DNA from 2 places in the Streptomyces sp. NPDC048612 genome. Region 2 is predicted to be linked to the other one. Evidence: riboswitches for the same ligand, from Rfam matches in the RefSeq annotation. Region 2 holds a riboswitch; the other holds the start of a gene.

Region 1 (4,410 bases), on a different contig from region 2:
CGTGGTGCACGGCGTACATCGAGGCGACCACGGCCAGCAGGACCTGCGCGGTGCAGATGTTGGAGGTCGCCTTGTCGCGCCGGATGTGCTGCTCGCGGGTCTGCAGGGCGAGGCGGTAGGCGGGCCGGCCGGCGTCGTCCACGGACACGCCCACGAGCCGGCCCGGCAGGTGCCGTTCGAGCCCTTCGCGGACCGCGATGTAGCCGGCGTGCGGTCCGCCGTAGAACAGGGGGACGCCGAACCGCTGGGACGATCCCACGACGAGGTCGGCGCCGAACTCCCCCGGTGGCACGAGCAGGGTGAGCGCCAGCAGGTCGGCGGTCACGGTGACCAGCGCCCCGCGCTCGCGCGCCGCCGCGGTCACCCCGCGCAGGTCGCGGACGGCTCCCGAGCAGCCGGGGTAGGACAGCACCACCCCGAAGAAGTCCTCCTGCGGCAGCGGCTCGGCGACGTCGATCCCGACGACCTCGATGCCGACCGCGGAGGCCCGGGTGCGCAGGACGTCGAGGGTCTGCGGCAGGGTGTCACGGTCGACCAGGACGCGGTGGCGGCTACGGCCGGCGACGCGTCGCATCACCGTGACGGCCTCGGCGACCGCGGTGGCCTCGTCGAGCAGCGACGCGTTGGCGGTCGGCAGTCCGGTGAGGTCGCCGACCATGGTCTGGAAGTTGATCAGTGCCTCCAGCCGGCCCTGGCTGATCTCCGGCTGGTAGGGCGTGTAGGCGGTGTACCACGACGGGTCTTCCAGCACATTGCGCCGGATCACCGCGGGGGTGGTGGTCGCGTGGTAGCCCAGTCCGTTCATGGGGACGGTCACGGTGTTCCGTCCGGCGAACTCCTGCAGCTCCGCGCGGGCTTCGGCCTCGGTGGCGGCGGCGGGCAGGTTCAGACCGGAGGTGCTCCGGATGCCGCCGGGGACGGCGGCGTCGATGAGGGCGGCCAGCGTCGGGTAGCCGACTGCGGCCAGCATGGTGGTGCGGTCGGCGTCGTCGACGCCGATGTGGCGGGTGGCGAACTCACCCGGCGCGGAGGACTCGGGGTAGGTCATGGTGGGAGGCTCCCTGTGGGGGCACCGCGGATGCGGCGCCGTGGACGGGTTGCCTCCCCGCTCTGTCATCGGTACCTGAGAGCTTCACCACCGGGTCCGGCGGTTTGCACCGTGGGCGCAGGACAGGACGTCCTGACTTTCCAGAGTCGCCTGGCCGAAGCGGTAGTGGGGCCTGAGAGATTCTGGGGAGAGTTGCTCCTTCGGCGCCTCGCCAAGGGTGGGCGAGGGCTCTCCCGCTTCGGTTCGAACAGCGCGATGTGAAGTTGTCGGGCGGCGCGGTGGTGAGGCCGGGATGCTCCGGGGAGGAGGTGCTCCTCCGGCGCCACGTCGTCACCCGACGTGGGCTCTCCCGCCGCGGAACCGTCAGCAGAGCAGACGCTGCCGGATCTTTCCCGAGGCAACGTACGGGCACCGGAACACAGCCGTCAAGGGTCTGCCGACGGACCTGCCGGTAACCTGGCGGTCCCGGAAGCGAGGCCGTGAGCTGCACAAACGCCGTCCCCTACGGGGAAGCGCCGCGCTACCCAGGAGTAGCGTCCAGCCTTCGGCCGGTCCCTTGACCGGCCGCTGAGGGGGCCCTAGCCTCACCGCACATCGCCGTTCACCCCGGAGCGGGAGAGCACTGGATCAGCCAGACCCGGTCGCCGAAGGAGCAACACCTCCCCGGAAACTCTCAGGCATCCCTACCGCTCGGGCAGGCAACTCTGGAAAGCAGGCGCCGACGCGCCTCGCCGACGGTGCAAGCCGCGCCCTGAGCGCGGCGAAGCTCTCAGGCTCATGACAGAGGGGGAGGCTCACTCGGCCGCACGGGCCCCTGCCCGTGCTCGACATTCGAGGAGCCCCTGATGGCTCTCCTGCCGCTCTCCCCCGACCGCCACCCGCCTGCCGGCTCCCGGGCTGACGGTCAGGCTTCTGTGTGGGCCCGTTCAGCGTACTGACACCCTTCAGTTCGGCTGCCGCGTCTGCGCGCGCAGCCCCTGCCGCACGCCCCTGGGGCGCGTGGTCATGCTCCGAGAGACCCCCTGTCCCGTGCCCGCACGGGGCTTGAGATCCGCGAGGTTCACCCATGCCTGAACACAGTGACACCGGCCTGACCACCACGCCGGCCGGCTCCACACCCCCGCCCGAGGGTGAGCAGCACCTCTCCCGCCAGCTGTCCAACCGGCACATCCAGCTCATCGCGATCGGCGGGGCGATCGGCACCGGCCTGTTCATGGGCTCGGGCAAGACCATCTCGCTGGCCGGGCCCTCGGTGATCTTCGTCTACATGATCATCGGCGTGATGCTCTTCTTCGTGATGCGGGCGATGGGCGAGCTGCTGCTGTCCAACCTGCGCTACAAGTCCTTCGCCGACTTCGCGGCCGACCTGCTGGGCCCGTGGGCCGGCTTCTTCACCGGCTGGACGTACTGGTTCTGCTGGATCGTCACCGGCATCGCCGACGTCATCGCCATCTCCGGGTACGTGGCCTACTGGTGGCACGATCTGCCGCTGTGGATACCGGCGCTGGCCGCCGTCGTCCTGCTGATCGCCCTGAACCTGCCCACCGTGAAGGCCTTCGGCGAGACCGAGTTCTGGTTCGCGCTGATCAAGATCGTCGCGATCGTGGCGCTGATCGTCGTCGGGCTGGTCATGGTGTTCAGTCACTTCCAGGCGCCCGGTGGGGCGGCGGCGAGCTTCTCCAACCTCTGGAACGACGGCGGGTTCTTCCCCACCGGCCCCATGGGGTTCGTCGCGGGATTCCAGATCGCGACCTTCGCCTTCGTCGGCATCGAACTGGTCGGCACCACGGCGGCCGAGGCGGAGAACCCGGAACGGAACCTGCCCAAGGCGATCAACTCGATCCCGGTGCGCGTGATGCTGTTCTACGTCGTCGCGCTGGCCGTGATCATTTCGGTGACGCCCTGGCGCGAGATCAGCGCGGACCGCAGCCCGTTCGTCGTGATGTTCACCCTTGCCGGTCTGGGGATCGCCGCCTCGCTGATCAACTTCGTGGTGCTGACCTCGGCCGCCTCGTCGGCGAACTCGGGCATCTACTCCACCTCCCGGATGGTGTACGGGCTGGCCCAGGAGGGCGACGCCCCGGGGCGCTTCGGCAGGCTCACCTCCAGGAAGGTACCGGCCAACGCCCTGCTCCTGTCCGGGATCTTTCTGCTCGCCGGTGTGGTGATGGTCGCCATGGACGACTCGATCATCGAGGCCTTCACCCTGGTGACCACCGTGTCCGCCGTGCTGTTCATCTTCGTCTGGTCGATCATCCTGATCAGCTACCTCGTGTACCGCAGGCGCCGTCCGCACCTGCACGAGGCCTCGGCGTTCAAGATGCCCGGCGGCATCGTCATGTGCTACGTCGTGCTCGCGTTCTTCGCGTTCCTCATCTGGGCACTGACCCAGGAGGCCGACACCCTGCGGGCCCTGGTGGTGACGCCGGTGTGGTTCGTCGTCCTCGGCGTCGCCTGGGCCTGCCTCCGCCGCCGCCCGCACCATTCCGCGCGTGCGGCGGCCTTCCGTGCCGCACTCCGCGACGGCGCACGGCAGGACTGACCCGGCCACCGCAGAGCCAGGGATTCCGGGGGAATCCGCGAAGACGCCCGGCCGGGATTCCCGGCCGGGCGTCTTCATGAACGGCGCGCGGCCGACGGCCCCTTCACCGCGCGTACCGGCCCCCGGCTACCGCCGTTCCCGCTGGGCCGCCACGACCTGGTTGATGGTGCGCTCGGCGCCGGAGCCGCGCTGCACCTTCTCCGCGAAGCCGGGGAACTGCCCGGCGATGGCGCTGAGCACCTTCAACTCCACCGGCGCCACGTTGACTTCGCACAGATCGCGCTCGACGGCCCGGATCACCCCCGCCACCACCTGGCCCGGGGAGACCATGCGCACGCCGGCCGGCGGCGTGGCGCCCGTGACGGCGAACATGCCCGCCTCGCTGACGGCGCCGGGCTGGACCACGGAGACACCCACCCCCGTACCGTGCAGGTCCTGGCGGAGGGAGAGCCCGAAGCCGCGCAGCCCGAACTTGGCGGCGCTGTAGAGCGAGGAGTACTTGGTGGCGGCCTTCCCGGAGATCGAGCCGACGAGGGCGATATGGCCCCGGCCCCGCTCGGTCATCCGGGGGACGAGCGCGCGGGTCAGCATGACGGGGGCCCGCAGGTTCACCGTCAGCGCGCGGTCGATCTGCTCGGGCGTGTAGTCCAGGAGCGCCCCCGAGGAGGGCAGCGCGGCGTTGGCGATCAGGATGTCGGTGTCGGGGCAGGCCTCGGCGAGCTGCTCGACCTGGTCCGGGTCGGCGAGATCGGCGGTGACCGCGCGGGCGCCGAGTTCCCCGGCGAGCGCCTCCAGGGCATCGGGACGGCGCCCGGAAAGC
Region 2 (4,410 bases):
GGTGGTGACCACGTGGGCGTGCGGCACGGGGGAGGGGTGCAGACCCGCCGCGACCAGGCCGGCGAAGTGCGCCATGTCGACCATGAGGTAGGCACCCACCTCGTCGGCGATCCGGCGGAAGGCGGCGAAGTCGAGCTGGCGCGGGTAGGCGGACCAGCCGGCCACGATCAGCTTGGGACGGTGCTCCTTGGCGAGGCGCTCGACCTCCTCCATGTCGACCAGGTTCGACTTCTCGTCGACGTGGTAGGGCACCACGTTGTAGAGCTTGCCGGAGAAGTTGATCTTCATGCCGTGGGTGAGGTGGCCGCCGTGGGCGAGGTTGAGGCCCAGGATGGTGTCGCCCGGCTTGATGAGGGCGAACATGGCGGCGGCGTTGGCCTGCGCACCGGAGTGCGGCTGGACGTTCGCGGCCTCGGCGCCGAAGAGCGCCTTGATGCGGTCGATGGCGATCTGCTCGACCACGTCGACGTGCTCACAGCCGCCGTAGTAGCGGCGGCCGGGGTAGCCCTCGGCGTACTTGTTGGTGAGGACGGAGCCCTGGGCCTCCATGACGGCGACGGGGGCGAAGTTCTCCGACGCGATCATTTCGAGGGTGGACTGCTGGCGGTGGAGCTCGGCGTCGACGGCGGCGGCGACGTCGGGGTCGAGCTCATGGAGGGAGCTGTTCAGAAGCGACATGAGATCTTCCTGGGGAGTCAGGCGGTGCGCGGGGCCCCCGGACGGGGTCCGGGGGGCTTCCGCACGGGCGGTGGCGGGTCGGAGGTCCCCCGTCCGGGCGACGCCGGGAGCGGGGGCGAGCCGGGGCTCAGCTCTGGATGAAGGCGGCGTACTCGTCGGCCGAGAGCAGGTCGCCCGGCTCGCCGCTGATCTTCACCTTGAACAGCCAACCGCCCTCGAACGGGGCGGAGTTCACCAGCGAGGGGTCGGCGACGACGTCCTCGTTGATCGCGGTGATCTCACCGTCGACGGGCGAGTAGAGGTCGCTGACCGACTTCGTCGACTCCAGCTCGCCGCAGGTCTCGCCCGCCGCGACCGTGGAACCGACCTCAGGGAGCTGGACGAACACGACGTCGCCGAGCGCGTTGGCCGCGTGCTCGGTGATGCCGACCGTCGAGGCGCCGTCCTCGGCGCCCGACAGCCACTCGTGCTCCTTGCTGTAGCGCAGCTGCTGGGGGTTGCTCATGGCTCGATTCTCCTGTACGCGAGGGTGTGATCGTGAAGGGGGGCACTCCCCCGGCTACCGCTGGGGGACCCCCCACCCGGAGCGGGTCCGGGGCAGGTCCGGGGGTGGCGGGACACGGGGTGCGCGCCGCCGCCGGTGGCCGCTACTTCTGCCGCTTGTAGAACGGCAGAGCGGTGACCTCGTACGGCTCATGGCTTCCACGGATGTCCACACAGACACCCTCGGTGCCCGGCGTGGCGTACGCCGCGTCGACATAGGCGATGGCGACGGGCTTGCCGAGCGTGGGGGACGGGGCCCCGGAGGTGACCTCGCCGATGACCGTGCCGTCGGCCGTGACGACCGGGTATCCGGCGCGCGGCACCCGGCGGCCCTCGGCGATCAGTCCGACCAGCTTGCGCGGCGGCTGGGTCTCCGCGCGCTCGGCGGCCGTGGCCAGCGCCGCGCGGCCCACGAAGTTACCGCCGTTGGAGGTCTTCTCGAACTTCACGACCCGGCCCAGGCCCGCGTCGAACGGCGTGGTCGCGGTGGTCAGCTCGTGCCCGTACAGCGGCATGCCCGCCTCCAGGCGCAGGGTGTCCCGGCAGGACAGCCCGCAGGGCACCAGCCCGGCGTCCTTGCCCGCCGCGGTCAGCGCCTCCCAGAGGGCGACCGCGTCGGCCGGCCGGACGAACAGCTCGAAGCCGTCCTCGCCGGTGTAGCCGGTACGGGCGATCAGCGCCTCGACGCCGGCGACGGTGCCGGGCAGGCCCGCGTAGTACTTCAGGCCGTCCAGGTCGGCGTCGGTGACCTGCTTGAGGATGCCGGGGGACTCCGGGCCCTGCACCGCGAGCAGCGCGTAGGCGTCCCGGTCGTCGCGGATCGCGGCGTCGAAGCCGCCCGCCCGCGCGGTCAGCGCGTCCAGCACCACCTGGGCGTTGGAGGCGTTGGCGACGACCATGTACTCCTGCTCGGCGAGCCGGTAGACGATCAGGTCGTCGAGGATGCCGCCGGCCTCCTCGCAGATCATGGTGTAGCGGGCGCGGCCCGTCTTGACGCCGCCGATGTTGCCGACCAGCGCGTAGTCGAGGAGATCGGCGGCCTGCGGGCCGGTGACGGTGATCTCGCCCATGTGGGAGAGGTCGAAGAGGCCGGCGCGGGTGCGGACGGCGACATGTTCGTCGCGCTCGCTGCTGTAGCGCAGCGGCATGTCCCAGCCGGCGAAGTCGGTCATGGTCGCGCCGAGCGCGCGATGGGTGGCATCGAGAGCGGTGGTGCGGCGCGCAGCGTCTCCGGCAAGGGTGGTGGTGGGAGACGGGCGGGAGGTACGACGGGGGGCATCAGTCATGGTTCTGGGCTCCCAGGCAGGGGTGACAAGACGTTCTCCCCATCTGTCATCGGAACCTGAGAGGTTCACCGGGATACCGCGAACGGACCCGGTTTGCACCTTGGGTGGAGCCGGCCCTCGGGCTGCGGCTCGCTTTTCAGATCTGCCTCGCCCGCGCGGTATAGGGGCCTGAGAGATTCAAGGGAGGACTTGCTCCTTCGGCGCCCCGCCATCACGGCCGGGGACTCTCCCGCGCAGGTTACAAGCGGCCGGTATGCAGTTGGCGGTGCACGGGTGAGCTGTGATGTGCACGTGGCGGCCACATCATTACACGGGAACGCCGGATAAAGGAGCCCCAGCCGCCGTACCGTCCACGACATGGGCGGATCGCACAATCACCTTGATGGGCATTACCTTTTCTTGACACTCTGCGGGTAGGGGACGGAACCAAACCGGACCAGAACGGGCGGGGAGGGCGATCACGGTGCACAGTGAAGCGGCATTCGGGGCGACTTCAGGGGTCGTGCCCCCGGGCGCCGCGCCGGCGGCGCCGTCCGCCGCCAGGACCCGGGCCGGCCGTGCGTCGCGGTCCGTCCTCCGGCCGGGGCGCGGCGCAGCCGTCGTGGACCTGCGGGGCGAGGCGCGGGCCCCGGGCGCCGCCGAGCTGCGGTTCCCGGCCGGCGACCTGGTGGTGGTCTCCGGACTGCCGGGCAGCGGCAAGAGCACCTTCATGCACCGCGTCGTACCGCCCCTGGACGGGCGCGGCGCCGAGGTGTACCGCATCGACTCGCAGGACGTCCGCGAGCGCTGGGAGCGCGGCAGGCTGCGCCGGCTGCCGTACGGCCTCTACCGCCCGCTGGTGCGGGCCGCCCACTATCTGACTCTGGGCCGCGCGCTGCGCTCCGGTCACAGCGTGGTGGTGCACGACTGCGGAACGCTGGCGTGGGTGCGCCGCTGGATCGCCCGCGCGGCGCTGCGCGGCGGCCGCGGGGCGCATCTGGTGCTGCTCGACGTGGCACCCGAGGTGGCGCTCTCCGGCCAGGAGTCACGGGGGCGCGGGGTGTCCGGGTACGCCTTCGCACGCCACCGCGGGGCGGTGGGCCGGCTGGTCGGCGCCGCGGAGTCGGCCCGGCTGCCGGAGGGCTTCCGCTCGGCCGTCCTCCTCGACCGGCCCGCGGCGGGCGCCCTGGAGACGCTGACCTTCCACTAGTCGCCGGACACCGCCCCCGCACGCCACGGCGCGCGTCTTCTCGTTTAGGGTCTTTGGCCAGATGGCGCGGTTTGGAACGGGTGGGACACATGACATTTCCGGAGCAGGGGATACCGCAGCTGGCATGGCCGGCGAACGAGCTCGAAGAGGTGCTGTCCGCTTCGGTCGGACACCCGGGCGCCGGGGGCCGGATCGTCGAGGTCCTCGGCCGTAGCCGGCTGTGGGTGCCGCTGCCCGAAGGCGGCGGCCCGGAGAGCGCGGGCCCGGGCGCAGCCGGCCTCGACCTGCCCACCGTCGAGCTCGACGGCGCGCCCTACGTCCCGGTCTACAGCTCCGAGCAGGAGTTCCTGCGGGTGATCGGCTCGCACATGTCCTTCACCGTCGCCCCGGCACGGGAGTTCGCCCGCGGGCTGCCGCCGCAGCTCGGTATCGCGGTCAACCCCGACGGCACGGTCGGCGTCCCGCTGCCGCCGCCCGCGGTGGCCGAGCTGTGCCGGGACCGGCATGTGGGTCACCACGACATCGAGGGGCTGCCGAGCGGCGGCCGGGTGCGGCTCTTCGAGCCGGACTGGCAGGACGAGCCGGTGGACTTCCTGGCCGCGGCCGGACTGGAGTTCTCCGGCGCCGGAATTGTCCTGAGTGCCCGGCGTGCCCTGGCAAGCGTCGAGGGCGACACGCCCGCGCTGTTCGTCGGTGTTCAGGTCGCGGCCGACG

Evidence for each region. A riboswitch is a leader RNA that binds a small molecule or an ion and turns the genes downstream of it on or off. The one in region 2 is predicted to bind glycine.
Region 1: linked by a shared signal. The riboswitch ahead of cycA (D-serine/D-alanine/glycine transporter) and the one ahead of gcvT (glycine cleavage system aminomethyltransferase GcvT) in region 2 are both predicted to bind glycine.

The regions. Positions count from the first base shown of each region.
Region 1 covers NZ_JBICVV010000018.1:88,377-92,786, forward strand. Annotated here, with positions in the region: gene gcvP (aminomethyl-transferring glycine dehydrogenase) at 1-1,048, opposite strand, end outside; glycine riboswitch at 1,199-1,294, opposite strand; glycine riboswitch at 1,651-1,747, shown strand; glycine riboswitch at 1,748-1,839, shown strand; gene cycA (D-serine/D-alanine/glycine transporter) at 2,115-3,590, shown strand; gene ACGFN2_RS24965 (SDR family NAD(P)-dependent oxidoreductase) at 3,717-4,410, opposite strand, start outside.
Region 2 covers NZ_JBICVV010000016.1:92,721-97,130, reverse strand. Annotated here, with positions in the region: gene glyA (serine hydroxymethyltransferase) at 1-678, opposite strand, end outside; gene gcvH (glycine cleavage system protein GcvH) at 806-1,183, opposite strand; gene gcvT (glycine cleavage system aminomethyltransferase GcvT) at 1,326-2,507, opposite strand; glycine riboswitch at 2,654-2,749, opposite strand; gene ACGFN2_RS23470 (AAA family ATPase) at 3,010-3,696, shown strand; gene ACGFN2_RS23465 (enhanced serine sensitivity protein SseB) at 3,786-4,410, shown strand, end outside.